Regions from separate parts of the Dietzia sp. IN118 genome, predicted to be linked through region 1. Evidence: riboswitches for the same ligand, from Rfam matches in the RefSeq annotation. Region 1 holds a riboswitch; each other region holds the start of a gene.
The links. Region 1 has a riboswitch for cobalamin ahead of Q2K20_RS16815 (ABC transporter substrate-binding protein). Riboswitches for the same ligand answer to the same signal wherever they lie in the genome.
Positions count from the first base shown of each region.

Region 1 (7,405 bases):
TCGCCCGCCGCTACCGGGAGCAGCCGGTCCTCGCGGTGTGGGAGGGCTCGGGCAACGTCATCGCGCTCGACGTGCTGCGCGCGATGGCCCGCGAACCGGAGTCCGTGGCCGCGTTCGACGCCGAACTGGCCGCGCAGCTGGGCGGTCACGAGCTGTACGACCGGCACGTCGAGCGGGTGCGCGCGCTGATCGGCCGCGCGGCCGCCGACCCGGGCGCCGCCCCCGGGATCGCCCGCCGCCTGGTGGAGGCGATGGCGCTGGCCCAGCAGGGCGCGGTCCTGCTGGCCCACGCACCGGCCCCGGTCGCGGAGGCGTTCTGCCTGGCCCGGCTCGGCGACGACCGCTCGGCCGAGTACGGCGCTCTGCCCGACGGCGTGGACATCGACGCGCTGGTCGCCCGAGCCTGAGTCGGGGGGCGGCCGGCCGGCGGTGTCACGGCCGGCGGGACTGCCGGCTGGCCGGGCCGGGTGAAAGAAACGACACCGCCGGTTTCGGTAATCGAGTGACAACTAGTGACGGCTGTCACACACTGGGGTCACCCGACAACGAGGTGCCTGATGTCCATCCCTGGTGATCCGCGGGAGAGGGTCTACCGACCCGGCCCGGCCCCACTGCGCTCCAAGCTGCCGATCCTCGGCGGCACGCTCGAATACGTCCACAGCCCGCTGGCGACCATGGCCCGCCGCTATCGCGATCACGGCCCCGTCTCCGACCTGAACTTCCTCGGCGCCACGTGGACCGCCCTGATCGGCCCCGACGCCTGCCAGGCCGCCCTGCAGAACGCGGACAAGGCGTTCGCCAGCGGCCCCGGTTGGGGATACCTGGTGGGGCCGTTCTTCAACCGCGGGCTGATGCTGCTCGACTTCGAGGAGCACCACCACTACCGGCACATCATGCAGGAGGCGTTCACCCGTCCCCGGCTCGAGGGCTACACCCGCGGGCTCGCCCCGCTGGTCGACGAGGGCATCGGCGCCTGGGGCCCGGACCGGGCGTTCCAGATCTATCCCGCGCTCAAGACGCACACCCTCGACCTGGCGACCGAGGTGTTCATGGGTGGCGCCGAATACGCCGCGCCCGGGGAGCTCGACAAGGTCAACACAGCGTTCGTCGACTGCGTCCAGGCCGCGAACGGCTATGTCCGTTCCACCGCGGTGCCGTTCACCAAGTGGGGCCGAGCGGCGCGGGGGCGCCGGCTGCTCGAGGAGTTCCTGCGCCGCCACCTGCCGGCCCGGCGCGCCAACCCGGGAGAGGACCTGTTCTCCGCCCTGTGCCAGGTGGCGGACGCCTCCGGCGGGATCGACGACGACGACATCATCAACCAGATGATCTTCCTGCTCATGGCCGCGCACGACACCACCACGAGCACGGTGACGTCGATGGTCTACGAGCTCGGCCGCGACGTCCAGTGGCAGGAGCGGCTCCGCCGCCAGTGCCAGGACCTGGGTCCGAACCCCACCATGGCCGAGCTGGAGGAGCTGCCCGATCTGGCGTTGGTGATGAAGGAGTCGCTACGCCTGCACCCGCCGGTGCCGGTGATGGCGCGCAAGGCGGTCAAGGACACCGAGATCCTGGGCGTGGAGATCCCGGTCGGACGACTCACCTCGATCATGCCGCTGTACTCGCACCACATGCCCGAGTACTGGACGGACCCGGAGATCTTCGACCCCGAACGCTTCTCCGACGAGCGGCGGGAGGACAAGTCGCACCGCTTCGCGTGGGAGCCGTTCGGCGGCGGGGTGCACAAGTGCCTCGGCATAATCTTCGCCAACCTCGAGTCCAAGCTGGTGCTCAGCGCGCTGCTACGCCACTTCGAGTGGTCGGTCCCGCTGGCCTACGTGCCGCCCATGAAGAACGACTCGCTGCCCTACCCCGCGGACGGACTGCCCGTCTCGCTCCGGCCGCTGGCACGCGTCGCCGCGAACTGACCCGCCGCCCGCCCCGCCTCCGCCGTCCAGAGGATTTCGCCTGTATCGCCCGAGTGGGTCTGAGCGAAATCCTCTGCTCGGCGATGATGCCGCGACGGCGGGGGGGCGGGACGGCCAGCGTGTCGGCCGGCGGGACGGCCAGCGTGGCGGCGGCCAGCGTGGCGGCGGCCAGCGTGGCGGCCGGCGTGGCGGCCGGCGGGACGGTTGGCACCGAGCAGCCAGTAGCGCAGAAGCAGGGCCCGGGGGCGGTCATACCGCAATCCCGGGCCCTCCGCTGGCCGACGACGCGTTCCCGCGTTCGACCTTCCGCCTGCCTAGTTCTCCAGGGCGTTCACCACGGTGAGTTCGCCGTCGGAATGCGAGACGCGGATGCGCTTCTTGTCGAGCTTGCCGACGGAGGTCTTGGGGATCTCGTGGACGAACGCGAACTTCTCGGGCACCTGCCACTTGGCCATCCGTTCGGCCAGGTGATCGCGCAGCTCCTCGACGCTCGGGTCGGGCACACCGTCCTTGACGACGATGGTGGCCAGCGGCCGCTCGTCCCACTTGGGGTCGGGGACACCGATCACGGCGGCCTCCGCCACGGACGGGTGCTCGAGGAGGTAGTTCTCCACCTCGACGGACGAGATCCACTCGCCACCGGACTTGATGATGTCCTTCGCGCGGTCGGTGAGCTGCAGGAACGCCTCGGGCTTGATATACCCCACGTCGCCGGTGCGCAGCCAGCCGTCGTCGAAGGAGTCCGAGGCGTCCACCTTGTAGTAACTGCCGGTGATCCACGGGCCGCGGACCTCCAGCTCGCCGACGGACTCGCCGTCCCATGGCAGGGCCTGGCCGGAATCGTCGACGATACGGGCCTTCACGCCGGCGATGAGTCGGCCCTGCGTCATGCGGAGCTCGAACTGCTTCTCCTCCGGCAGGGAGGCCTTCGGGCGGGACAGGGTGCCGATGGGCGAGGTCTCGGTCATGCCCCACGCGTGGACGATGTTGATCCCGTATTTGTCCCGGAACTTGCGGATCAGCTCCGGCGGGCACGAGCTGCCGCCCACGACGACCGCACGGAAGCTCGACATGTCGATGGGGTGGTCCACGCTGTACGCGTCCACTGCCTGCCAGATCGTGGGGACGGCGGCGGCCAGCGTCGGACGCTCGGAGGCGATCATCGCGGCCAGCGGCTCGGGCTGTAGGAAACGCTCCGGCATGAGCAGCGAGGCGCCCACCATGAACGCGGCGTACGGCAGGCCCCACGACATGGCGTGGAACATCGGCACGATCGCCAGCACGTTGTCGTCGAGCGAGATGTCCATGCCGTCGGACATGCACACCTGCATCGAGTGGAGGTAGATCGACCGGTGCGAGTAGACGACGCCCTTCGGGTCGCCGGTGGTGCCCGAGGTGTAGGCCATCGCGGCGCCGGAGTTCTCGTCGACCTCCGGCCAATCGAACTCGGTGGGCTGGGCGGCGAGGAGCGCGTCGTAGTCGTGCACCTGGATGCCCTCGGGAGCCTCGAGGTTCGCGGCGCCCCCACCGGTGACGATGACGTGCTCGACCGTCGAGAACCGGGGCAGGAGCGGCTGCAGGAGCGGGACGAGGCTCGGGTCGACGATCACGACCTTGTCCTCTGCGTGGTTGGCCACGAACTCGAGCTGGTCCGGGAACAGCCGGATGTTCAGCGGATGCAGCACGGCGCCCATGGACGGGATCGCGAGGTAGGCCTCCAAGTGCTCGGAGTTGTTCCACTGGAATGTGGCGACCCGCTGGTCACCGTCGACCCCCAGGGAACGCAGCGCGTTGGCCAGCTGCGCGGCGTGCTTGCCCAGATCGCCGTAGGTGATCTTCCGTGGTCCCTGATCGGTCCAGGTGGTGACGACCGCATCGGAGTGGACGGTCGCACCGAACTGCAGGATCGTGCTGATGTTCAACTGCTCCGGCATCATCGTGCTCTTCATGAGGGGCTCCTTGATCGAGGGGTGGCGTCTGTCACTCTCGTGTCGAGACTACCTGACGTCCATGACGTCCTTGGGCCGTGTGGGCGATCACCCGTCGAGGTCGTCGAAGACGGTCTGGACGGTCCTCGTCGCCGCGAGGGCCGCCGGCGCGCCGCAGTACTCCGAGGCGTGTATGACCGCCTCGGTGATCTCCTCGCGGGTCAACCCGTTGGTCAACCCGCCGCGTACATGCCCCGCCGGCTCGGCGTCCGCGCGCAGTGCCACGAGCATCCCGATATTAAGCAGGCTGCGATCCCGTCGGTCCAACCCGGGCCGGTTCCAGATGTTGCCCCACACGTTCTCTGCGACCACGTGCTGGATCGCCTCCGACTCCGTCCCGACAGCCCGGTCCATGGCCCGGTCGACGAAGTCGTCGCTCATCACCTCGCGCCTGGTCGCGAAACCCTGCTCGCGCAGATCCGCGGCCGAAGGCCCCTCGCCTGCAGAACTCGTCGTCGTCGTCATCTCCACGGTCCTCTCCCACTGCCGACAGGTATCGCGATCCATCCTCCCCGACCGTCGTCACCAGCTCCGCGTGACCTCGCCCCGCCCCGGCCAGGCGCGGGGACGGCTCGGACAGGGGCGACAGCGGATGTATGGGATGGGCGGACGCGACGACGGGTGGGATACCCTCGACGGGTCCGGCCACCAGCGTCGGACCCCGCGGCAACTCGGCGGAAGTCGGTGCGAATCCGACGCTGTCCCGCAACTGTGATCCCGTCTCAGGACGGGCGAGCCAGGTCGGCCGGTTCCGCGGCAGCCGTACGTACTGACCTCGGACGAAGGACGGTCGCGTGCAGCGGCCCAGGCCGCGGCCCGAGCTGTTTTCTTCCTCCGAATCACGGAGGATGCCATGCACCATCCACGAGCCCGCTCGCTGCTGCTCGCCCCCCTGGCCGCCCTGGCGCTGGTCGCCACCGCGTGCAGCGGCAGCGGCACCGGCGGCGACGAGCCGGCCCCGGCCGACCAGACCTCCGCCGCGGCGGAGGAACCGCAGGCGATCGTGTCGCTGGCCCCCACCACCACCGAGATGCTCTACGCCGTCGGCGCCGGGGACAGCGTCGTGGCGGTCGACGAGCGGTCCGACTTCCCCTCCGACGCCCCGGTCACCGACCTGTCCGGGTACACGCCCAACCTCGAGGCGATCCTGGGATACGCGCCGGACCTCGTCGTGCTCACCGACGACACCGGGGACATCGTGGCCGGCCTCGAACGCTCCGGCGTCGAGGTGCTGCAGCTGCCCGCCGCGCAGACCCTCGACGACACCTACACCCAGCTCGAGCAGGTCGGGGCGGCCACCGGGCACATCGGCGAGGCCGCCGAACTCGTGTCGCGGATGCAGAGCGAGATCGACGAGATCGTCGCCTCCGTGCCGGAGCGCGAGACGCCGCTGACGTACTTCCACGAACTCGACGACACCTACTACACCGTCACCGACGACACCTACGTCGGCGAGATCTACTCCCTGCTCGGCCTGACCTCGATCGCCACGGGCGACAACCCCTACCCGCAGCTGTCCGAGGAACTCATCCTCGAGGCCGACCCGGACCTGGTGTTCCTCGCCGACGGCCAGTGCTGCGGCATCACGCCCGAGGTCGTGGCCGAGCGACCGGGCTGGGACGGGCTCACCGCCGTGCGCGAGGACCGGGTCCACGTGGTGGACGAGGACCTCGCCAGCCGCTGGGGCCCGCGCATCGTGGACTTCATGCGCGAGGTCGCCGCGATCGTCACCGCGGTGCCCGACGCCGCGCCGGAGACCGCGGAGAGCCCCGCGAACCAGCCCGCCTCGTGACCCGCCCGTCGCCCCGCCGCGCCCTCGTGCTGGGCGGGGCGACGCTGTTGCTGGCCGCGGCGGTCCTGCTCGGCACCCTCATCGGCCCGGCCGGCCTCACCCCGGGCGGCGTGGTGCTCGAACTGGTGGGCCGGCTGCCGCTCGTCGACATCAACTCGGGGTTCACCGAACGTCAGCAGGTCATCCTCTGGGAGATCCGCATCCCACGCGTGGTGCTGGGCGCGATCGTCGGCGCGATGCTCGCGATCGCCGGGGCCACCTACCAGGGCGTGTTCCGCAACCCGCTCGCCGACCCGTACCTGCTCGGGGTGTCCAGCGGGGCGGGGCTGGGCGCCACCCTGGCGATCGTCGTGGGCGGCGCGATGGGCTCGGCGATGGTGCCGCCCGCCGCGTTCGCCGGCGGCATGATCGCGGTGCTGGCCACCTACACGCTGGGCCGCAGTGTCGGCGGTGGACGCAGCGAGGTGGTCATCATCCTCGCCGGCGTCGCCGTGGCGGCGTTCGCCAGCGCCATCCAGACGTTCTTCATGCAGCGCCACGACGAGACCCTGCGGCAGGTGTACTCGTGGACGCTCGGCCGCCTCACGACCAGCGGCTGGACCGACGTGCGGACGGTGCTGCCGTACGTGCTCGTGGCGGTGGCCGTGATCGCCCTGTTCCGCCGCACCCTCGACGTGATGGCGGTCGGGGACGCCGAGGCCGCGACGCTGGGGATCGCCCCGGCGCGGGTGCGCCTGGTCCTCATCAGCGTGGCCACCCTCGGCACGGCGGCGGTGGTGTCCGTGTCGGGCCTGATCGGGTTCGTGGGCATCGTCATCCCGCACGCCGTGCGGATGCTCATCGGGCCGGGGCACCGCCTGCTGCTGCCGGTGTCGCTGCTGGTAGGCGCGGCGTTCCTCATCCTGGCCGACGTCGTCGCCCGCACCGCGATGAGCCCGGCCGAGCTGCCCATCGGAGTGGTCACCGCCGCGATCGGCGCCCCGTTCTTCCTCATCGTCCTGCGCCGCAGCCGGGGGCACATATGACCGCCACACCACCGGCGTCACCCGCGGCGGCCGCGTCACCCGCGCCGGTCGCCCTGGCCTGCCGCGACCTGCGCGTCACCCGGGACCGCACGGCCATCCTCCACGGCGTCGACCTCGCCGTGGACGCCGGCTCGTGGGTGTCCCTGGTGGGCCCCAACGGCTCCGGCAAGACGACCCTGCTGTTCGCGCTCGCCGGGCTCATCCCCGCCGCCGGTCACATCGAGGTCGACGGGCTGACCCCGCGCCGCGCGGGTCGCCGCAGGGTGGCACGGACCGTGGCGATGATGCCGCAGCGCCCGGTCGTCCCCGAGGGGGTCACGGCGCGCGAACTCATCGGGCTCGGCCGCACCCCGCACATCGGCCGGTTCGGCACCGAGAGCGCCGACGACCACGAGGTCGTCGACCGCGTCATCAATCGCCTGGACCTGCACGACCTGGCCTCGCGCACCGCCACGACGCTGTCCGGCGGTGAGCTGCAGCGGGTGGTGTTGGGCCGCTCGCTGGCCCAGGAACCGCGGGTCCTGCTGCTCGACGAGCCCACCAGCGCGCTGGACATCGGCCACCAGCAGCAGGTGCTCGACCTGGTGGACTCCATGCGCCGCGAGACCGGCCTGACCGTCGTGGCGGCGATGCACGACCTCACCTCCGCCGCCCACTACGGGCAGCGGCTGGTGT
Region 1 covers NZ_JAUMSR010000002.1:278,175-285,579, reverse strand. Annotated here, with positions in the region: gene Q2K20_RS16835 (acyl-CoA dehydrogenase family protein) at 1-407, shown strand, start outside; gene Q2K20_RS16830 (cytochrome P450) at 558-1,925, shown strand; gene Q2K20_RS16825 (long-chain fatty acid--CoA ligase) at 2,240-3,874, opposite strand; gene Q2K20_RS16820 (carboxymuconolactone decarboxylase family protein) at 3,962-4,378, opposite strand; cobalamin riboswitch at 4,534-4,678, shown strand; gene Q2K20_RS16815 (ABC transporter substrate-binding protein) at 4,767-5,705, shown strand; gene Q2K20_RS16810 (FecCD family ABC transporter permease) at 5,702-6,730, shown strand; gene Q2K20_RS16805 (ABC transporter ATP-binding protein) at 6,727-7,405, shown strand, end outside.

Region 2 (7,405 bases), on a different contig from region 1:
GGCGCGACCTCCGCTTCGGCCGCCTGCCGCGCGATCGTCGCCAGCGTCCCACGCAGGACGCGCTGCGCCGGGGTCGAGCCGTTCTCGATCATGATCGCGGGAGTATCCGCTGCAAGCCCTTCGGCGAGAAGCTCGGCGGTGATGGCGGCGAGGTTCGTCACCGCCATGAGCAGCACGAGCGTGGTCCCGGATCGGGCGAGCGCGCCGTAGTCGAGGGTCGAGTGCGGGCTGTCCGGCGGGACGTGGCCGGAGATCACCGACACGCCCTGCGAGAGCCCGCGGTGGGTGGCCGGGACGCCGGCGAGGGCCGGAACCGACAGGGCCGAGGTGACGCCCGGGATCACGGTGACGGGCACCCCGGCCGCGGTGCACGCGAGGTGCTCCTCGGCGCCGCGGCCGAACAGGAAGCTGTCGCCGCCCTTGAGTCGGACGACGGTGCGCCCGCGCCGCGCGTGCTCGACGAGGATCCGGTTGATCTCCTCCTGCGGGGTCGCCGGACCGAAGGGCACCTTGCCCACGTCGATCACCTCGATGCCGGGGTCGAGCTCGTCGAGGATCGACACCGGTCCCAGGCGGTCGGTCACCACCACATCGGCGGTGCGGACGGCGTCGAGGCCGGCCACGGTCATCAGCCCCGGGTCCCCCGGCCCGCCGCCGACCAGCACGACCCGGCCCGCGCAGTCCCGCGCGGCCGTGGCGCCGGCGCTGTCCTTCCCGCCGGTCGTCCCGGCCGTCGCCCCGGCGGTGTCCTTCTCAGCCGTCATCGGGCCGTCGTCCCTTCTCCGCGTCGCAGTAGATACACGTCCATCACCCAGCCGTGCTCATCGCGCAGCCGCTCGCGGTGCGCGCGCAGGTCCGGCAGGACGTCGCCCACGCGGCCCGCGACGAGCGTCTCGCCGGCGTCGCCGAGGTTCCCGCCCCACCAGATGTGCCAGTCGGCCAGGTCATCGAGCGGCAGGTCGCCGTTGAGCATCACCACCACGTTGTCGGCGCCGGCGGCCACGACCTCGCGCAGCCGGCGACCGGTGGTCACGGTGACCGTGCCGCCGATCTCGTGCAGGACCAGACGGTGGCGCGCGGCCAGAACCTGGAGCGCGGAGATCCCGGGCACGACGTCCACCTCCAGGTCCAGCGCACCGCGCTCGGCGATCCGGTCGAGGATCCTCAGCGTGGAGTCGTAGAACGCCGGGTCGCCCCACACGGGGATCGCCACATCGCCGGGCCGGGAGGCCACGACGCGTTCCCAGGCCAGGGAGCGGGCCTCGTGCCAGTCCGTCACCACGCCGCGATACCCGGCGTCGGAGGAGGTCGACGACGACGAGCGGTCCCTCTCCGGATCGGGCACACCCACCAACTCGACGCCCGGCGCGTGGCGGGCGAGCAGCCGCGCGCGGAGGTCGACCAACGGGTCGGCCGGGCCTTTGACGGCCGCGAGGGCGTAGTCGCTGGCGCGCAGGGCCCGGGCGGCCTCGACCGTGATCTGGTCGAGCCCGCCCGAGCCGATGCCCACGACCCGCACCCGCCTGCGGCCGGTGGGGAACTCAGTCACCGTGGGACTCCTCGAGATCGCCCTCCACATCGAGGTAGACCTGCCGCATCCGGTCCATGATGTCCGCGTCGGGCTCGGCCCACATCCCGCGGTCGGCGGCCTCGGAGAGCCGCTCGATCATCCCGCGCAGCGCCCACGGGTTGGACCGGCGCAGGAACTCCTGGTTGGTCTCGTCCAGGACGTACTCGCGGGCGAGCGAGTCGTACATCCAGTCGTGGACCACGCCGGCGGTGGCGTCGAACCCGAAGAGGTAGTCCACCGTGGCCGCCAGCTCGAACGCGCCCTTGTAGCCGTGACGTTGCATGGCCGCGATCCACCGCGGGTTCACCACGCGGGCGCGGAATACCCGCGTTGTCTCCTCCGCCAGCGACCGGGTGCGCACGGCATCAGGCGTGGTCGAGTCGCCCACATAGGCGCGCGGCTCGGCGCCGGTGAGCGCGCGGACGGTGGCGATCATCCCGCCGTGGTACTGGAAGTAGTCGTCCGAGTCGGCGATGTCGTGCTCGCGGGTGTCGATGTTCTTGGCCGCCACCGCGATGCGCCGGTAGTTGGTGCGCATGTCGTCGGCCGCGGGGACTCCGTCGAGGTCGCGGCCGTAGGCGTACCCGCCCCAGCGGGTGTAGACCTCGGCCAGGTCTCGGTCGTCGCGCCAGTTGCCCGCCTCGATGGTCTGCAGGATCCCGGCGCCGTAGGAGCCCGGTGCGGAGCCGAATATGCGGGTGGTGGCCCGGCGGTGGTCGGAGTGCTCGGCCAGATCGGCCCGCGTGTGGGCGGCGACGAAGTTGTGTTCGTCGGGCTCGTCCAGCTCGGCGACCATCCGCACGGCGTCGTCGAGCATCCCGATGACGTGCGGGAACGCATCGCGGAAGAAGCCCGAGATGCGCACGGTCACGTCGACGCGCGGGCGGCCCAGTTCCTCGGACGGGACCACCTCCAGGCCCGTGACCCGGCGGGAGGCCTCGTCCCACTCGGGGCGGACGCCCAGCAGTGCCAGGACCTCGGCGATGTCGTCCCCGGAGGTGCGCATGGCCGAGGTGCCCCAGATCGACAGCCCCACCGAGCTCGGGTACTCCCCGGTCTCGGCGACGTGCCGGTCCAGCAGCGAGTCCGCCATGGCCTGACCGGTCTCCCACGCCAGCCGCGACGGGACGGCGCGCGGGTCCACCGTGTAGAAGTTCCGGCCCGTGGGCAGCACATTGACCAGACCCCGCAGCGGGGATCCCGAGGGCCCGGCCGGGATGAACCCGCCGTCCAGTGCGTGGATGACGGCGTCCAGCTCGTCGACAGTGGCGGCCAGGCGCGGCACCACCTCGCGGGCGGCGAACTCGAGCACCTGCGCGACCTCGTCGTCGTCGCCCTCTGGCGCGCCGTCACCCGCGCCGCCGTCACCCGCCCCACCCGCGGTGAGGCCCGCGGCGGCGAGGACGTCGGGCACCGCGGCGACGTCCCACTCCCGCGCGTCCATCCCCTCGACCAGCGCCTTGGCGAGCGCCTCGACCCGGTCGACCTCCTCGGTCGGCGCGCCCTCGGCCAGCCCGAGTGCGCGGCGCAGGCCCGGAACCGCGCCGGACTCGCCGCCCCACACCTGCGAGGCCCGCAGGATCGCCAGCACCAGGTTGACGCGCGCCTCGCCCGCGGGCGCCTGGCCCAGGACGTGCAGGCCGTCGCGGATCTGAACGTCCTTGATCTCGCACAACCAGCCGTCGACGTGGAGGAGGAAGTCGTCGAACTCCTCGTCGTCGGGCCGCTGCTCGAGGCCAAGGTCCTCGTGCATGTGCGCGGACTGCATGAGGGTCCAGATCTGCGCGCGGATGGCCGGGAGCTTGGCCGGATCCATCGACGCGATGTTCCCGTACTCGTCGAGCAGCTGCTCCAGCCGCGCGATGTCCCCGTACGACTCGGCACGCGCCATGGGCGGGACCAGGTGGTCGACGATCGTCGCGTGCGCACGGCGCTTGGCCTGCGCGCCCTCGCCGGGGTCGTTGACGAGGAACGGGTAGATCAGCGGAAGGTCGGCGATCGCCGCGTCGGTGGCACAGTCCGCCGAGAGCGCCGCGTTCTTGCCCGGCAGCCATTCGAGCGAGCCGTGTTTGCCGATGTGCACCAGCGCATGCGCCCCGAAGCCGTGGGCGAGCCAGCGATAGGCGGCCAGGTAGTGGTGGGACGGCGCGAGCTCGGGGTCGTGATAGATGGCGACCGGGTTCTCGCCGAAGCCGCGGGGCGGCTGGATCAACAGGACGACATTGCCGGCCTGGATGGTGGCCAGGACGATCTCGCCGGCGTCGTTGACGAACAGCTCGCCCGGCGCGGGCCCCCACGCCTCGACCATCTCCGCACGCAGCGCCTCGGGCAGGTCCGCGGTCCAGCGCAGGTAGTCGTCGGTGGAGATCCGCACGTGACTGTCGGTGAGCTGGGCGCTGGTGAGCCACTCCTCGTCCTGCCCGCCCGCGTCGATGAGCGCGTGGATGAGGGCGTCGCCGGCGGCGGTGTCGTCGGCGTAACCGCCCTCCGCGACGGTGCCGTCCGCCCCCCGCTCGGTGAGGTCGAGGCCCGGTCGATCAAGAAAGCGCGCGATGGGGCCGTCGTCCGGGCCCAGGTCGTAGCCCTCGTCGCGCATCCGGCGCAGCAGGCGGATGGTCGAGACCGGGGTGTCCAGGCCGACGGCGTTGCCGATGCGGGAGTGCTTCGTGGGGTACGCCGACAGGACCAGCGCGACCTTGCGGTCGGCCGGCGCCACGTGGCGCAGCCGCGCGTGGGCCACGGCGATCCCGGCGACGCGCGCGCACCGCTCCGGATCGGCCACGTAGCGGGGCAGGCCGTCGGCGTCGATCTCCTTGAACGAGAACGGCGCGGTGATGATCCGGCCGTCGAACTCGGGGATCGCGATCTGGTTGGCGGAGTCCAGCGGGTTGACGCCGTCGTCTGAGGTAGACCAGTCCTCCCGGCTCCACGTCAGGCACAGGCCCTGCAGGACGGGGATGTCCAGCGCGGCGATGCGCTCGACGTCCCACGTCTCGTCCTCGCCGCCCGCACTCACCGCGCCGGGCGTGGTGCCGCCGGCAGCGAGAACCGTCACGACCAGCGCATCGAGAGTGCCGAGCGCGTCAAACAGCTCGTCGGGGGCCGAGCGCAGGGAGCCGGCGAAGACCGGCACTCCCACCGCGCCAGCGGCGTCGATCGCGTCGGCCAGCGAGTGCGCGAACCCGGAGTTCCCGCTCACCTCGTGGGCGCGGTAGTAGAGCACTCCGACGCGGGGCAGGCCGGGGGCTTCCGTCGTGTCCGGCCGCGGCGGCATACCCCACACCGGCACGTTCTCCGGCGGCTCGAACCCGACGCCGGTGAGCAGCACGGTGTCGGCCAGGAATGCGTGCAGCTGCGCGAGGTTGCCCGGGCCGCCCTCGGCGAGATAGCGGTGCGCCTCGGCCGCGATGCCGATCGGGACCGTGGACAGCTCCATCAGGTCGGCGTCGGGGGTCTGCTCCCCACCCAGGACCACTACCGGGACGCCCGCGCCGAGCACGGCGGCGAACCCGGCCTCCCAGGATCGTCGGGAGCCGAGAATGCGGACCACCACCAGGTCGGCGCCGACGAGCAGTGCGGGCAGATTCGCCTCGACGTCGAGTCGGGACGGGTTGCCGAGCGTGAACGCCGCGCCGGATTCGCGCGCGGAGAGCAGGTCCGTATCGGAGGTGGACAACAGGGTGATGCGGGGCACGTCGTGCTGTGCCGAGGCGTCATCAGGGGACGCCGAACGCCGGTCGGGGCGCATGTTCTTCTCCAAACCCTCGTGGAACATGTCGCCGTGGCCGGTCTCCTGGCTTTCGCATCAACGCCGTGCGACCAACCTTCCCGGATCCTGGAGGGTCCAGTGGTCTCCGCCCCGTGAGGGACGGACGAGGGTGCGCGACTCCGCGACTACAGTGGCGAGGGCCGCGCCGGCTTTTCCTCCGGCTTCCCGAGCACCACGGCACCGGCGAGCCTATCCGGCGCACCCCGCCCGTGGCCGACCGGCTGCCTCGCGTCAGCCAGGGACGGCCATCCCGGTCAGGGGAAGTCCACCACCGCGAGGTTGAGTGGCAGCTCGCCTCTCCGCGGCTCCGGTGAGAGGTCCGCGGTGTCGACGAAGGTGCCGGACAGGAAGTCGTCGGCGTCGGCGATCCGCTGCGGCGGGACCTGCCCGGCGTAGTCGAACCCCTTCAGCTCGTACGGCAGCGAGTCGGCCTCGAGCAGGCTCGGCCCGTGCATGAGCTGGAAGTGAAGGTGCGAGGCGTTGGCGTTGCCGGTGTTCCCGAGCTTGCCGAGCACTTGGCCCTCGGTCACCGTGTCGCCGGGTTTCACCGTGACCGAGCCGGAGATCATGTGTGCGTACATCGCGTACACGCCGTCGCCGAGGTCGAGCACCACGTGGTTGCCGTCCACGTTCTCGACGGTGAGCTTGGACGCCAGTTCCGGGTTGCTGGCGGGCAGGACCCCCGGCGCATTGGCCTCCATCCCGTCGAGGACCGAGACGACGGTGGCGTCGGCGACGGCGAGGATCTCGGCGCCGTAGTCCACGTAGCTCTCGTTGTGGTTCCTGTCGCCGGTGTAGAACTCGCCCTGGTCGTTGGTGCGCTTCCAGTCGATTGCGAACCGCTGGCTGTTGTTGAGTTTGCCGTTGACCGACATCACCGAACTGCGGTGCGGGAACCCCGGTTCGCAACACCCGTTGAGGGCCACCCAGTTCTCGCCCCGCACGGGCGGCGCGATGACCGGCACGGTGCGGGTGGAGAAGGCAACCGGTGTCGTAAGGTAGTCGATGGGTCCCGGCTCCCCGAACGCCGGCGAGGCGGCACCGGTCCCGTAGAGGTGGTGCAGCACCGCGTCCGGGGCCTGGTCGAGCGAGTCGAGGGTGAAGTCGATGAACACGACCCGGCTCTCCTGCGGCGGGATCTGCGCGGTGTCGACGTACCCGGCGGGCAGGTCGCGCAAGCGGTTGCAGTCACCGAAGACGCAGTCCGGGTCCACGAGAGCGGCGGCGGAGAAGCTGGCGATGACCTTGGTGGGATCGGTGCCGTCCACCACCTCGATCTTGTCCACGCTCGCCGGCACCTTGGTGGCGTTGGTGAGCTGCAGGTCGTAGGCCACGTGGTACTTGCCGTCCGTGCCCTTGAACGGCAGCGGCGGGTTGCCGATGGGAATCATCGTCAGCGCGGTGAACGCGTCCGGGACGGTCACCCCGGCGGCGGACCCGGCGGCCGGTGATGCCGTGGTCGTGGCGGCCGCTTCGGCGGCGGCGGGTTCGGTGGCGGCGTCCGACGAGCACCCGGCCGCGACCAGTGCGACTGCGGTGAGGGCGGAGGCGAGAAGGGTGGGTACGCGGCGAGGTGTCACGGTGGAGCTCCGTTTCTTCAGTTGTGAAGAAAAAACTTACCCTCTGCCGTCTGGGAAAAGTACACCGGCGACGGGCTGCCACAATGGCCCCCGTGAGCATCGCCGAACCCACCCGCCGGACCCGTGGCGACATGTGCCCGGGCGTCCTGCGGCCGTGGCCGGCCTCCGACGGCGCCCTGGTCCGACTGCGCGTGCCGGGTGGCCGCGTGTCACCGGCGGCCCTGTCCGCCCTGCACGGGGTCGCCGTGAGATATGGCGACGACGACAACGTGCACGTGACCACGCGTGCGAACCTGCAGCTTCGGGCCCTGCCGATCGGTCCGGACGGGCAGCTGCCCGGCGAGGTGGTGGCGGCGATCGCGGAGACGGGCCTGCTCCCCGCGCCCGGGCACGAGCTGGTGCGCAACGTCCTCGTCTCGCCGATGACGGGCCTGGTCGGTGGCAGCGCGGACCTGCGACCGGTGACTGACGCGCTGGACGCCGGAC
Region 2 covers NZ_JAUMSR010000001.1:2,158,736-2,166,140, forward strand. Annotated here, with positions in the region: gene cobA (uroporphyrinogen-III C-methyltransferase) at 1-764, opposite strand, end outside; gene cobF (precorrin-6A synthase (deacetylating)) at 761-1,549, opposite strand; gene cobN (cobaltochelatase subunit CobN) at 1,542-5,264, opposite strand; cobalamin riboswitch at 5,336-5,531, opposite strand; gene Q2K20_RS10405 (M23 family metallopeptidase) at 5,594-6,919, opposite strand; gene Q2K20_RS10410 (nitrite reductase) at 7,012-7,405, shown strand, end outside.
Region 2: linked by a shared signal. The riboswitch ahead of cobN (cobaltochelatase subunit CobN) and the one ahead of Q2K20_RS16815 (ABC transporter substrate-binding protein) in region 1 are both predicted to bind cobalamin.

Region 3 (7,405 bases), on a different contig from region 1:
CGACGACGAAGAGTTCCCCGGCGGAGCCCGGCGCGGCCGAGTGTTCGGCACCATGTGGCACGGAACCCTCGAATCGGACGGCTTCCGGTCGGCGCTGCTGGCCGAGGTCGTCGGCGGCTGTGGGGGTGATGGCTCCGGCGGCGCGGGTCGTATGCGCCCGGCGTCATCGGTGAGTTTCGCGCGGGCCCGCGAGGCGCGGCTCGACCTGCTGGCCGATCTCGCCGAGGAGCACCTCGACCTGGACGCGCTGCTCGAGCTGGCCCGCTCGGGCGCTCCGGAACTGCCGCTGCTGCCGCCGGGGGCGGACCGATGAGCGTGCTGATCCTGGGCGGCACCGCCGAGGCCCGCGACCTCGCCGTCCTGCTGCAGGAGCGCGGCCTGCGGTTCTCCTCGTCTCTGGCGGGCCGGGTCGCGCGGCCGCGGTTGCCGGTGGGGGAGGTGCGCGTCGGCGGGTTCGGCGGCATCGACGGGCTCCGGCGGCACCTCACGGAGGCCGGCGTGACCGCGGTCGTGGACGCCACCCACCCCTTCGCCGCCGGCATCTCGGCCAATGCCGCCGCCGCCTGCGCCGCCGCGGAGGTGCCGCTGCTGCGGCTCGAGCGGCCGGGCTGGGCCGCCGCCGCGGGGGCCGATCGCTGGCACTGGGTGGACGACCACGACGAGGCCGCCGCTACTGCGTCCCGCGTGGGCCGGCGGCCGTTCCTCACCATCGGCCGGCAGTCGCTGGACAGGTTCGTCGGCCCGCTCGCCGAGCACCACGCGCTCGTCAGGGTGGTGGACCCGCCGGAGGTGGAGCTGCCCGCGTCGTGGCGACTGCTGCTGAACCGCGGCCCCTACTCGGTGGCGGGTGAGCGTGAGCTCTTCGCCGACCACGGCGTGGACGTGCTGGTCACCAAGGACTCGGGCGGCGGTCACACGTGGTCGAAGATGGCGGTGGCCGACGAGCTCGACGTGCCGGTCGTGGTGGTGCGACGGCCCGGACCCGCACCGGGCGTGCCCGTGGTGGACAGTGCAGCAGCCGCCGCGGAGTGGGCCGGCGCCGCTGACTGACCAGGCCGGCGCCCCGAGGACCGCGGTTAGAGCAACTTGATGTGGATCTCCCGGATCCGGTCGTCGTCCACCGTGTAGCGGCCGCGCAAAGTCAACGTCATGGTCTGCCCCTCGTCCAGCGACATCCCCATGAAGTCCTTCACGTCGGCGCGTGCGGTGAGCGTGTTGATCACCGTGACTATGGCCGTGTCGCCGTCGACCTCGATCTCCTCGGGGGTCATGCGGTCGACAAACGTACTGGTCATCGCGCGGTAGGTGTCGAGGTAGGCGGAGATCCCGTGCTGGGTGCCGGCGGCGGAGTGCAGGACGACGTCCTCGTGCAACACCGCGGCCAGGTGGTGGGGGTCCTCGCTGTTGTAGGCCTCGTAGTAGGCGGTGATGACGTCGCGCACGGTCATGAGGTCTCCTCGGTGGTCGTTCCGACCCGGGCGGTCAGCGAACCGGATGCCGGGTCTACGCCTATTCGGCCAGAACGCGCCCGCGACCGCAAGGGGCCCGGTTAGCCGAGTCGGGCGGGCCGACGCGCGGTGGCGAAGCGCCGCGCGTGCGCTGCGAACCGGGCCGCCATCGCCGGATGCCCCGCCCAGTGCGTGTGTAGGTAGGACGCGTGGACCGACCCGCTGACGAACCCCTCTGGTCCGGCGCTGCTGGTCCAGGCGGGAGCCGCGCCCGGTTCGTCCGCGCGCGAGCCCGCCGCGCCGGCGGGCGGGTTCACGGCCGTGCGGTGGAACTCGTGGCCGGTGACCTCGGTGCCGGCGGTCGCCAGGACACTGTCGGCACCTGCGGTCGAGCGGCGATAGGCCAGGGTGAGCCGCGGGGCCATGGCCGCGTCGGCGTCAACAGCACCGACCATGGGGACACCGTCGAGGGTGCGACAGAGATAGAGCAGGCCCGCGCACTCGGCGACCGTTGGCGTCCCGGCCATCGTCGCCGCCCGCAGTGCGCGAAGCATCTGCTCGTTGGCGGCGAGGTCCGCGGCGTGGACCTCGGGGAACCCGCCACCGAGGTAGATTCCCGCGGCGGTGTCGGGCAGTGCCTCGTCGGCCAGCGGGTCGAACGGCACCACCGAGCAGCCGGCTGCCTCGAGCAGTTCGACCGTCTCGGCGTAGCGGAAGGTGAAGGCTCGGCCACCGGCCACGGCGATGAGCGGGCGGACCTCGTCGTCGTCGACCCCAGGCACCCCTCCATCCCCCGGGGCGCCACGGCAGGCGCCCCCATGACCAGCGCCGACGCCCCCCAGCGCCGCGCGCGCCGACCACGCCTCGCCCGCCAGCGGCGGCGCCTCACGCGCGATGCGCATGACGGCCTCGAGGTCGATCGACGCCGCCACCTTCCCGGCCAGGTGATCGAGCGAGCGCGCGGCCTCGGGGCGTTCGGCGGCGGGGACCAGGCCGAGATGGCGGGAGGGGGCGGTGACGTCGTCGTCGCGCTGGAGGACACCCAGCACCGGGATGCCGAGCGGGGCCAGCGCGCGGCGGACCTCGTCGGAGTGGCGGACGGAGCCGGCCTTGTTGAGCACCACCCCGGCGATGTGCACGGCCGGGTCGTAGGAGGCCATCCCCAGCACCACCGCGGCGATGCTGCGGGAGGCGTGGGAGATGTCCACGACCAGCACGACGGGGGCCCCGGTGAGCGCGGCGACGTGGGCGGTGGAGGCGAACCCGTCGCCGCCGATGTGCCCGTCGTACAGGCCCATCACGCCCTCGATCACCGCGACGTCGGCGGGCCGCCCGGCGCCGGCGCCGGCGCCGTGCAGCAGCAGCGGCACGATTCGCTCCTCGCCCACCAGGTGCGGGTCCAGATTGCGGCCCGCCCGCCCGGTGGCCAGGGCGTGGTAGCCGGGGTCGATGTAGTCGGGCCCCACCTTGTGCCCCGAGACCTCCAGCCCGGTGCGGCGCAGCGCGGCCATGAGGCCGGTCGCGACGGTGGTCTTGCCGTGCCCGGACGCCGGCGCGGCCACGACGATCCGCGGGAGGTCGGTCACCATTCGATGCCCCGCTGACCCTTCTGCCCGGCGTCCATCGGGTGTTTGACCTTGGTCATCTCGGTAACCAGGTCGGCGACCTCGAGCAGCCGGGGGTCGGCGTCGCGGCCGGTGATCACCACGTGCTGCCGGCCGGGGCGGCTGGCGAGGGTGGCGACCACGTCGTCGACGTCCACCCAGCCCCATTTCATGGGATAGGTGAACTCGTCGAGCAGGTAGAGGTCGTGCCGCTCGTCGGCGAGGCGCCGCTTGATCTCGGCCCATCCTTCGGCGGCGTCGGCGGCGTGGTCGTCCTCGGTGCCGTCCTTGCGCGACCACGACCAGCCCGAGCCCATCTTGTGCCACTCGACGGGCCCGCCCTCGCCGGTCTCGGCGTGCAGGCGGGCGAGGCGTTCCATGACGGTCTGCTCGCCGATGCGCCACTTGGCGGATTTGACGAACTGGAACACACCGATGTCCCAGCCCTGGTTCCAGGCGCGCATCGCCAGGCCGAACGCGGCGGTGGACTTCCCCTTGCCGGGCCCGGTGTGGACCATGACCAGCGGCCGGTTGCGGCGTTGGCGGGTGCTGAGCCCGTCGTCGGGCACGATCTCCGGCTGTCCCTGGGGCATCAGGCCACCTCACCTTCGGTGCGCGGATGGCCGGGTCGTGTGTGGCCGGGTCGCGTGCGGTCGTCCGGGGTCGGGCCGCGGTCGGCGGAACCGGGGCGCGCGGTGCGGGCGCGGACGGTATCGGTGAGTCCCTCGGCGGTGACCTCGCCCAGTGGCACGTGCTCAGCGCCCAGGTGCCCGGCGAGCTCGGAGGCCAGGCCCATCCGGAAGCGGCCGGTCTCGCAGTCCACCACCACCGAGGCCACGCCGAGGGAGGCCAGCCCGGTCGCCGCGGTGCGGGACCTGGCGAGGGCGTCCGGGCCGTGGGTGGCGCGGCCGTCGGTGACGACGACGAGGAGGGCCCGCCGCCGCGGATCGCGGACGCCCTCGATGCGCAGGACTTCGGCGGCGGTGATCAGTCCCTCGGCCAGTGGGGTCCGGCCGCCCGCCGGGAGTTCCGCGAGGCGGGTGGCCGCGATGTCGACCGACGACGTGGGCGGCAGGGCCACGTGGGCCGCGGCCCCGCGGAAGGTCACCAGTCCCACCTTGTCGCGGCGTCGGTAGGCGTCCAGCAGTAGGGAGAGGATCGCGGTCTTGACCTGCTCCATCCGGGTGCGGGCGGCCATGGAGCCGGAGGCGTCCACGCAGAACAGCACGAGGTTGGACTCGCGGCCCTCGCGGACGGACGAGCGCAGGTCCTCGGCGGCCAGCCGGAGTCGGCCACCGTTTGGGCCGGCTCCGCGACCGCGGGCGGATTGCTGCGGCGCGGCGGACCGGATCGTGGCGGGCAGGTGCAGGTCGGAGCCGGTGAACGCGCGCGCGCCGATGCGGCGGCCGCTGGTGGTGAGGGCCCTCGACCGGCGGCCGGCCGCGCCCTGGCCGGTACCGGCGACGGCGAGCAGGCGGGTGCGGTACGGCGCCGCGGCCGCGGTGACCGTGCCTGGCTCGGGCGGGGTGGGCCCGGGAGCGTCGGACCGCGAGGCGTCGGCGGGGGTGTCCTCCGCGGCGTGTCCGCCGGGCTGCTCGTCGGCTCGGCCGTCGGCGTCGTCGTCCGATCGCCCGCCCGCCTGGGCGGGGCCCGCGGTGCTGGAGGCGTTGCCGGCGCCGGGGCCGTCCTCGTTCTGCTCGGTCTGCTCGGGCGAGTGCTCGTGCCCGGCGTGCTCGGCCGAGGCCCGCGCCGGGGCGGACTCTGCATCCGAGGTGTCTGCCGACGCGGACTCGTCTGCGGACTCCGACTGTTCGGCGTCGTCGGCCGGCGCGGTCTCGTCCCGGGGGTCGGGATCGGGCTCGTCGTCGTCGCCCAGGAGCCGTTCCAACAGGTCCTCGTCGAGGCCCGGCGCATCGAACGGGGCACGACGGCGGCGGTGGGGCAGCGCCATGCGCGCGGCGACGCGGATGTCCTCGCGGGTGATCCGGGTCCGGCCCTGCCATGCGGCGTGGGCGGCGGCGGTGCGGGCGGTGACGATGTCGGCGCGCATGCCGTCCACGTCGAAGCCCGCACAGACCCGGGCGATGGTGGACAGCGCCCAGGGGGTCAGTCTCACCCGGTCGAGTACGCGCCGCGCGGCGGCGATCCGTTCGCGCACGGCGGCCTCGTCGGCGGCGTGGTCGGCGACGAATCCCGCCGGGTCGGCCTCGAACGCGATCCGGCGGCGCACCACCTCGGCGCGCAGTTCCGGGTCGCGAGGTGCGGCCACCTGCACGGTGAGGCCGAAGCGGTCCAGCAGCTGGGGCCGGAGCTCGCCCTCCTCGGGGTTCATGGTGCCGATCAGCACGAAGCGCGCGGCGTGCTCCACCGAGATGCCGTCCCGCTCGACGGTCACCCGACCCATGGCGGCGGCGTCGAGCAGCAGGTCCACCACGTGGTCGTGGAGCAGGTTGACCTCGTCCACGTAGAGCAGTCCGCGGTGTGCGCGGGCGAGTAGGCCCGGTTGGAACACGGTCACCCCGTCGGTGAGCGCACTCTCCAGGTGTAGTGATCCGGTGATGCGGTCCTCGGACACCCCGATGGGCAGCTCGACCAGGCGGACCGGCCGCCGCTCGGTGGGCGCGTCGTGCGGGATACGCCCGTCCGGGGTCTCGGAGCCGCGGTCGTCGGGTGCGGAGGAGAAGCGGTCGCCGGTGACGACCTCGACCTCCGGCAGGATCCCGGCGAGGGCGCGGACCATCGTGGACTTGGCCGTGCCCTTCTCACCGCGGATCAGCACGCCGCCGACCGCCGGGGACACCGCGGTCAGGGTCAGGGCCAGCGCCATGTCGTCGGAACCGACGACAGCGCTGAAGGGGTAGTGCAGTGGCATGGGGGCTCCCGCTCTCGTCTGCCAGGCTGGTCAGCGCGAGGCCGGTCTCCGGACTTCCCGGCTCATCTCGGACGTGCGCGCGGGGCGCGATCGCCTGAGAGGCCGGGTTACCGTAGCGGGCCCTGTGCCGGATTCTCACCGGCTTCCCTGATTCTCCCCTCCGCTCCGCCTGTGGCGGGTCGTGGGGCACCTCGTGCTGTGGGGTCTGTTCGGTTGTGTGGTCCCGAGGCTAGCCCAACGGCCTGTCCCGGGGCGCCTCAGGTGTCGCGGTAGGGTTCCGCGTCATGAATGCACGGGTGGTGGTCGTCGGCATCGGCGGCGACGGGTGGGCGGGGCTCGACGAGGCCCGCCGTCGCGCCGTCCTGGCCGCCGATGTGGTGCTCGGGGGCGAGCGTCATCTGGCGATGATTCCGGGCGACGTGACGGCCGATCGGGTGCCGTGGCCGCGGCCGCTGCGGGACGGGTTGCCGGAGCTCCTCGAGCGGTTCCGCGTGCGCTCGATCGTGGCCCTGGCCTCGGGCGATCCGCTGGTCGCGGGGATCGGCACGACCCTGATCGATGTGCTGGGCGCGGATGCGGTGGAGGTGCTCCCGGCGGTGTCCTCGGTCGCTCTGGCCCGCGCCAGGATGCGGTGGCCGGCCGAGTCCGTGGCTGTGCTGCGCGACCACCACTCGCTCGGTCGCGAGCTGGCGCCTGGGCGACGTCTGCTAATGCTCTCAGCGGACCGGCACACGCCGGGAGAGGTCGCCGCGACGCTGCGGGGCGCCGGCTTCGGGGGGAGCGAGATGACCGTGCTCGCCGATCTCGGGGGCCCGGCCGAGGCCCGGTTTTTCCGCGCGGCGCGCGACTGGGCTGTTGATCGCGAAGCCCCCGCCCTGCACGTGTTGGCCATCGAGTGCGTGGCCGATTCCTCCGCCCGCCCACTCGGGCTGGCGCCGGGATTGCCCGACGACGCTTTCGAGAACGACGGCCAGCTCACTCGCCGCGACCTGCGGGCCTCGGCCCTGTCCCGCCTCGCGCCGTCGGCCGGTGAGCTGCTGTGGGATGTGGGCGCCGGCGCCGGGTCGGTGGGCATCGAGTGGATGCGCGCGCACCCGTCGTGTCGGGCTATCGCCATCGAGGCCGATCCCGGGCGGGCGGCGCGTGTTGCGCGCAACGCCGCGCGGCTCGGGGTGCCGTCGTTGGAGGTCGTCAACGGCCGCGCCCCGCAGGTTCTGGACGGTCTGCCCCGCCCCGACGCGGTGTTCATCGGCGGGGGCGGCACTGCCTCTGGCCTGCTCCAACAGTGCTGGGACGCGCTGGTCCCGGGTGGCCGACTGGTGGCCCACGCGGTGACGCTGGAGACCGAGCGCGTGGTGGTCGACACCCGCGCCGTATTCGGCGGGGAGCTGACCAGGATCCAGGTCGAGCACGCGGACTCGATCGGCCGGTTCACTGGCTGGGCCCCGGCCCGTGCGGTGGTGCAGTGGGCGGCCGTGAAG
Region 3 covers NZ_JAUMSR010000001.1:2,193,933-2,201,337, reverse strand. Annotated here, with positions in the region: gene Q2K20_RS10590 (cobyric acid synthase) at 1-313, shown strand, start outside; gene Q2K20_RS10585 (cobalt-precorrin-6A reductase) at 310-1,050, shown strand; gene Q2K20_RS10580 (nuclear transport factor 2 family protein) at 1,077-1,448, opposite strand; gene Q2K20_RS10575 (cobyrinate a,c-diamide synthase) at 1,550-3,037, opposite strand; gene cobO (cob(I)yrinic acid a,c-diamide adenosyltransferase) at 3,031-3,645, opposite strand; gene Q2K20_RS10565 (magnesium chelatase subunit D family protein) at 3,645-5,924, opposite strand; cobalamin riboswitch at 5,946-6,133, opposite strand; gene cbiT (precorrin-6Y C5,15-methyltransferase (decarboxylating) subunit CbiT) at 6,209-7,405, shown strand, end outside.
Region 3: linked by a shared signal. The riboswitch ahead of Q2K20_RS10565 (magnesium chelatase subunit D family protein) and the one ahead of Q2K20_RS16815 (ABC transporter substrate-binding protein) in region 1 are both predicted to bind cobalamin.

Region 4 (7,405 bases), on a different contig from region 1:
ATCCGCCGTTCCCCCGGCTCCGCGCGGACCTTGTCGCGGTCGGCGAAGTCCAGCCCCGAGGAGTGGGCGAGCAGGTGACGCACCGTGGACCCCTCGGGCCCCGCGGGGTCATCGAGGCCGATGGCCTCCTCCTCGACGGCCAGGAGCGCGGCCACCGCGACGAGGGGCTTGGTCACCGAGGCCAGGCGGTACACGCGGGTGTCGTCGCCGTGGACCGCGAGGGCGCCGTCGGGGCCGACCACCGCGGCCGAGACGGTGTCCACCGGCCAGTCCGCGACCACCGACAGTGCGGTGGAGAGCCTGTCTCGATCGAACTCGTTCGACATCGGTTCCTCTCTGGTTCGCGTGCGACCGGCGGCGCCGGTGTCCGTGACGGCCGCGCCGGTGAGGTGTGGCGTCCGTGCGAGCCAGTCTGTCAGGTCGGGCCGGGCGCCGCGGTCAGGTCCGCGGCACGTCGCGACGCCGAAAGCCGGCCAGCCCCACGGCGACCAGCACGACTGTCACCGTGAGGAGCACGGCCACGCCGATCGCGTTGACGGGGCCGACGGGCGCGGTGCCCACCGCGCCGAACGGGGACAGGCGCATCTGGTCCTCGTCGAGCCGGAGCGTGGGCCCCATGAGGGTGACGACGACGGCGAGGGCGAACGGCGCCCAGGCCAGGACCTGCAGTCTCGGGGATGCGCCGAACAGGCCGATCGAGATCGCGCCGAACACCAGCGCGGCGGGCACATACCACGCCCCGGCGCCGATGATGCGTCCCGCCAGGCCCGGGTCGTCGAGCACGGCGGCGGCGGTGATCCCGAACGCGGCGGCGCCGGCGAGGACCACGACGACGGTGCCGACGGTGACGACCGCGGTGTGGGCGGCGAGCCACGACCACCGCGAACGCCCCGTGGACAGTTCCATCTCGAGTCGCCCGGCGGTCTCCTCGCCGCGCAACCCGGTCAGCGTCTGCAACGCGAACCCGGCCCCGAGGAATCCGCTGAACGCCACCAGCATCTGCACGATGGAGTCGACCACGGTGCCCGAATCGCCGAGGAACACGGCGAGGTCGGGGTTGGACATCATCGTCTCGACCACCACGTTCATCAGCGCGCCGTACATGGCCATCAGTGCCACCACGCCGATCGTCCAGCCCGTCAGCGCGCCCAGGTGCTGGTGTACGGCGGTCCCGGTCCGGGACGCCCGCCACCGGGACGCGGTGGCGGGGCCGGTCCGGGCCGGGACCATCCCCTGGCCCACGTCGCGGCGCGCGGCGAGCCACAGCGCGGCCGCGGCGAGCCCGGCCGCGGCGACGACGGCGACGAACAGGGGCACCACGGAGGACTCGCCGAACGGCCGGGTCAGCCCGTGCCAGCCCAGCGGCGAGGTCCAGCTCAACCAGTTGCGGTTGACGTCGCCGATCCCGCGGGTGATCAGGGTCAGTCCGGCCACGGACATCGCCGCCGCCCACACGGTCCGGCTGTGGGCGAACACCTGCGCGAGGACGGCGGTGCCGGCCGCGTACACCCAGCCGGCGGCGACGATGGAGGCCACGTACAGCGCCGCGCCCGCGCGGTCGAGGTCGACGGTGAGGGTCGCCGCCCACAGCGCAAGGCCGAGAACGGTGAAGACCCCGACGACGACGACGAGGGCGGCCGCCGTCGGGGCGAGCCGGCCGACCCGGCCCGCCAGGAGCAGTTCGGACCGTCCGGACTCCTCCTCCTTGCGGGTGGCGCGCGCGGTCAGGGCGATCGCCATGACGGGGATGCCGAAGGCGACCATGAACGAGTACTCGTTCATCATCACGCCGCCGAGGGTGTCGAGCCCGGCCACCCGGCCGGTGAGCATGATCATCGACTCGCCGACCGAGGCGCCGTACGTGGCGAGTTCCTGCGGGGTGTCGTAGAGGGCTGCGATCGACAGCCCGGTGACGAGGTACAGCGCGGCCAGGCCGAGGACCCAGGCGGCCGCGGCCCGCCACCCGGTGCGCAGGGCGATGCGTGCCAGCAGGCCGGTGCCGGCGAACGGCGAGGTCATCGCCGGTCCCCTGTCCGCTCCTCGCCCCCGGTGGCCGCACCGGCACCGGAGTAGGCGTTGAGGAACAGGTCGTCCAGGCTGGGGGGGCTCGCGGTGAGCGTGTGGATGCCGGCCGCGTGAAGGAGGCCGGTGACCTCGCCGAGCCTAGGGGCCGGCACGTGGCAGCGGACCTCGAACCGACCGTCGGCGGCCTTCTCGATCCGCAGGCCGTCGACCCCCGTCACGCGCCCGAGTGAACCCGGATCGGCGTCGGTGACGGCGTGGACCTCGGTCGTCGTGTGACGCCGCAGATCGGCCAGCGTCCCCGAGGTGACGGTGCGGCCGTCGCGGATGATGCTCACGCGGTCGGCGAGGGTCTCGACCTCGCCCATGATGTGGCTGGACAGCAGCACGGTGGCGCCGCCATCGACGGCCTCGCGGACGCACTCCTGGAACGTCTGCTCCATGAGCGGGTCCAGGCCGGACGTGGGCTCGTCCAGCACGAGCAGTTCGGCGTCGGAGGCCAGCGCGGCGATCAGCGACACCTTCTGTCGGTTGCCCTTGGAGTAGTCACGTGTGCGTTTGGTCGGGTCCAACCGGAAACGTTCGATCAGCTCGTCCCGACGGCCCGGGTCCAGTCCCCCGAGCGCCCGGCCGAGCAGGTCGATGCACTGGCCGCCCGTCAGCCGCGGCCACAGGGTCACCTCGCCGGGGACGTAGGCGAGCCGGGCGTGGAGTTCGACCGCGTCGCGCCACGGGTCGCCGCCGAACACCGTCGCCCGCCCGGAGTCGGCGCGCATGAGCCCGAGCAGGATCCGGATGGTGGTGGACTTGCCCGACCCGTTGGGTCCGAGGAACCCGTGGACCTCGCCGCGGCGCACGTCCAGGTCCAGCTCATCCAGGGCCCGGGCGCGGCCGAAGGTCTTGACCAGGCCCTCGACCCGCACCACGCTCTCGTGTTCTGAACGCATGATCAGCTCCTTCGTCCGATTACCCCGATCATCCCAGGGATCTGCGTCACAATGTGGCCATGCGCTCTCCCATGTCCGGCCACCGAGTCTTTTCCCCGTCGATCCCGGATCGCCTGACCAAAGCCGTCATGACCGCTGCCGGGTGCCTGCCCGGCCCGCTACTCCGACTCGTGGGCGGGACCCCGCGACGGATGGACGGCCAGGTCCTCGACCCGCACTTCCAGGCCGGGCTCCGGGTCATCTCGATGACGTCCGAGGGCGAATACGAGGATCTGACCGTCGAGAAGGCACGTTCGGCCGTCGAGCGGTCGGCGTTCACCGTCTCGGGGAAGAAGATCGACCTCGCCGTCGTCACCGACATCGTCCTCCCGCTCGGCGGCACCGACCCGGACCGGGCCGACCTGCCCGCGCGCCTGTACTCGCCGGTCCACGGTGACGAGACGCTGCCCGCACTGGTGTTCTTCCACGGCGGCGGCTGGGTGCTCGGCAGCGTCGACTCGCACGACGCGACCTGCCGCTACATCGCCAAGACGGGCCGGCTCAAGGTGATCAGCGTGGACTACCGGCTGGCACCCGAGTTCCGGTTCCCCACCGCGGTCGAGGACGCGATCGCCGCGTTCCGGTACGTCCGCGACCACGCCGACGAACTCGGCGTGGACCCGACGCGCATCGCGGTGGGCGGTGACAGCGCCGGTGGCAACCTGGCGGCGGTGGTCTGCCAGCAGACGCGCGACGCCGGAGAGAAGATGCCGGACTTCCAACTGCTGTTCGTCCCCGCCACCAACATGTCCGCGCGGACCCGCTCGTACGAGCTGTTCGGCGACGGCTTCTTCCTCACCCGGGCCAACATGGACTGGTACGAGGAGACCTACATCCGGTCCGACGAGGACCGGCTTGACCCCCGCGCCTCCCCCCTGCTTGCGGAGGACTTCTCGGGACTGCCGCCCGCCCACGTGGCCACGGGCGGGTTCGACCCGCTGCGCGACGAGGGCGAGGCCTACGCCCGGAAGATGGCCGATGCCGGTGTCCCGGTCTCGCTGCGCCGCCACGAGACACTGGTCCACCCGTTCGTCAACGCCGTCGGGGCCACCCCGCTCGCGCGCTCGGCGCTGTCAGAAGCGGTGGGCGCGATGCGGATGGGGCTGGCGTACTGACCCTGGAGCGCGTGTTACCTTGTGATCGCCAGCGAGACCGATCGGTCGCGGGAATCCGGTGCGAATCCGGAGCTGACGCGCAGCGGTGAGGGTGATGGCGGGGCACGGTGCCACTGGGCCGCACGGTCTGGGAAGGCGCTTCCGTCCAGGTGATCCCGAGTCCGAATACCGGCTGGCCCTCGCGGTGACAACCGCCAGGTCATCACCGGGCTTCGCGTTCCAGGCCCGCGACCTCGGAGCACACCCATGCGTTCGTCCACCCTGGTCGCCCTCGCCGGCGTCACCCTTCTCACCCTGACCTCCTGCACCGCCCACGACCCGGCCGCGATCGCCGGCCCGGGCACCGATCCGATCGAGAACTGCGGGGAGCAGGTGCAGCTCGACGCCCCGCCCGAACGGGTCGTCTCGCTCAACCAGGGCTCCACCGAGATCCTGTACGCCCTCGGCCTCGGCGACCGGATGGTCGGCACCGCCACCTGGACAGACCCGGTCCTACCCGAGTTCTCCGAGGTGAACAGGTCTGTCCCCCGCCTGGCCGACAACGCGCCGTCGATGGAGGCCGTCCTGGACGTGGAGCCGGACTTCGTCACCGCCTCCTTCGGCAGCACCCTCGGCGAGGGCGGGGTCGCCGCCCGCGAGCAGTTCCACGAACTCGGCGTGGGTACGTACCTCTCCCCCACCGACTGTGTGGGCAAGGTCGCCGACTCCGGGGACGGCGTCCGCGAGACCCCACTGACCCCGGACCTGCTCTACCGCGAGATCACCGAGCTCGCGACGATCTTCGACGTGGAGCAGGCCGGTGACGAGCTGGTGGCGGACCTGCAGCGCCGGCTCGACGAGGCCGTCGAGAGCGTCGACGCCCGCGGGATCTCCGCGATGTACTGGTTCGCCAACTCCGAGTCCCCGTACCTGGCCGGCTGCTGCGGTGCCCCCGGCCTCATCTCGACCACCCTGGGCCTGGAGAACGTCTTCGACGACACCACCCAGGAGTGGCCGCAGATCAGCTGGGAGGTCGTGGCCGAGCGCGACCCGGACGTGATCGTCGTGGGCGACCTGACCCGCAAGAGCCAGACCGCCGAGACCGCGGGGGCCAAGATCGCCTACCTCGAGTCCAACCCCGTCACCCGGGAGATGGCGGCGGTCCGGGAGAAGCGGTTCATCGACATCACCGGTGCCGAGATGAACCCGTCGCTGCGCACGATCTACGGGGTGGAGACCGTCGCGGCGGGGCTCACCGAGCTGGGACTCGCCGAGCCGGGCCCGGTCGGCGCCCCGGACCCGGCCAACTGACCCGATGACCCTCGCACCCGAGAGGACCACCGCCCCGGTGGTCCCGGCGCCACCGCGCCGGCGGCCGGCTCTGCGGCGACCGTCCGCACTGGTCACCCTATGGCTCGGTGGCCTGGGGCTGCTGGCGGTGTCGACGGCGCTCGTCATCACCATCGGCCCGTCCGGACTCACCGCCACCGACGTCGTCCAGTCCGCCCTGGCCCGCCTCACCGGTTCCGACTCCGGGCTCACGCGGATCCAGGAGGGGATCATCTGGAACCTGCGGCTTCCGCGCACCCTCATGGCGGCCCTGGCCGGGGCGGGGCTCGCATTGTGCGGCGTCATCCTGCAGTCGCTGCTGCGCAACCCCCTGGCCGACCCGTACATCCTCGGCATCTCCTCCGGCGCCTCGACCGGGGCGGTCCTCGTGGTGGTGCTCGGGGTCGGCGCGGGCGCGGTCGGGCTCACCACGGGGGCGTTCGTCGGAGCGCTCGCCGCGTTCGGCTTCGTCCTGGTCCTGGCCTTCGCGTCCGGCGGCACCACCGACCGGGTGGTGCTGGCGGGGGTCGCGGCGACTCAGCTGTTCTCCGCGGTGACCTCGTTCGTCGTCTACATCGCCGCCGACGCCGAGCAGACCCGCGGCGTGCTGTTCTGGCTGCTGGGCTCGCTGGCGTCCGTCCGCTGGTCGGACGTGGCGGTGTGCGGCGTCGTGGTCCTGCTCGGGCTGGTGGCGTGCCTGCTGCACACCTCCAGCCTCGACGCGTTCACCTTCGGCCAGGACGCCGCGGCCGCCCTCGGCGTCAACGTGGCCCGCACGCGGCTGGTGCTCATGGTGGTGACGGCGCTCGTCACGGCCGTCATCGTGAGCACCTGCGGGGCGATCGGCTTCGTGGGTCTGGTGCTGCCGCACGCCGCGCGGGCCCTGGTCGGGGGCCGGCACCGGGTCCTCGTCCCGACCGCGGCGCTGATGGGCGCCGTGTTCGTCGTGTGGATCGACGCCGTCTCCCGCACCGTGATCGCGCCCCAGGAGTTGCCGATCGGGGTGGCGACCGCACTCATCGGCGTCCCGGCCTTCGTCGGGCTCCTCCTGCGACGGGGACACGGCCGATGACCGCCGCCCCGTCGACGCTCGAGGCGCGCTGTGTCTCGTGGTCCGTGCGCGGCCGGACCATCCTCGACGACGTCACCGTAGCTCCCGCCCCCGGCACGATGGTCGGGGTGCTGGGGCCGAACGGGTCCGGCAAGTCGACGCTCCTGCGCATCCTGACGGGCCTGCTCCGGCCCGATACCGGATCGGTGCACCTCGACGGCACGGACATCCGGTCGATCCCCCGCAAACGCCTGTCCCGGCGCGTGGCCCTGGTGGCGCAGGAGGCGACCACCGACCAGAACCCCACGGTCCGGGAGGTCATCGAACTCGGCCGCATCCCCCATCGCGCGGCCTGGTCGGGTCCGGGTCCCGGGGACGACGGGGTGGTGCGGCGCGCGGCGGCCACGACCGGCCTCGGCGACCGCCTGGACCAGCGGTACGCGACGCTGTCCGGCGGCGAGCGGCAGCGGGTGCAGATCGCGCGGGCCCTGGCCCAGGAACCCGGTGTGCTGGTCCTCGACGAGCCGACCAACCACCTCGACATCCGCCACCAGCTCGACCTGCTGGCCCTGGTCCGCGCCACGGACACCACGGTGATCGCGGCCCTGCACGATCTCACCCTGGCGGCCACGTTCTGCGACCATCTGATCGTGTTGTCCGGTGGGCGACTCGTGACCGGCGGCGCGCCCCACGAGGTGCTCACCGCCGACCTGATCCGGGAGGTGTACGGAGTGGAGGCCGAGGTGACCCATGACGGGCGGGGGGCGCATGTCCGCTATCTCGCGCGCTGACCCCCACCCGCACCGCGCGTCGTGCACGCGCCGCCGCGGTGACGGGTACGCGCTTGCCGCCCGCGCGGCGGGCATCGCGGCGGGGTTCGCCCTCGATCGCCTCGTCGGCGACCCACGACGGTTCCACCCCGT
Region 4 covers NZ_JAUMSR010000001.1:2,146,332-2,153,736, forward strand. Annotated here, with positions in the region: gene Q2K20_RS10330 (serine hydrolase domain-containing protein) at 1-326, opposite strand, end outside; gene Q2K20_RS10335 (ABC transporter permease) at 439-2,019, opposite strand; gene Q2K20_RS10340 (ATP-binding cassette domain-containing protein) at 2,016-2,969, opposite strand; gene Q2K20_RS10345 (alpha/beta hydrolase) at 3,029-4,123, shown strand; cobalamin riboswitch at 4,136-4,315, shown strand; gene Q2K20_RS10350 (ABC transporter substrate-binding protein) at 4,370-5,413, shown strand; gene Q2K20_RS10355 (FecCD family ABC transporter permease) at 5,418-6,503, shown strand; gene Q2K20_RS10360 (ABC transporter ATP-binding protein) at 6,500-7,273, shown strand; gene Q2K20_RS10365 (cobalamin biosynthesis protein) at 7,251-7,405, shown strand, end outside.
Region 4: linked by a shared signal. The riboswitch ahead of Q2K20_RS10350 (ABC transporter substrate-binding protein) and the one ahead of Q2K20_RS16815 (ABC transporter substrate-binding protein) in region 1 are both predicted to bind cobalamin.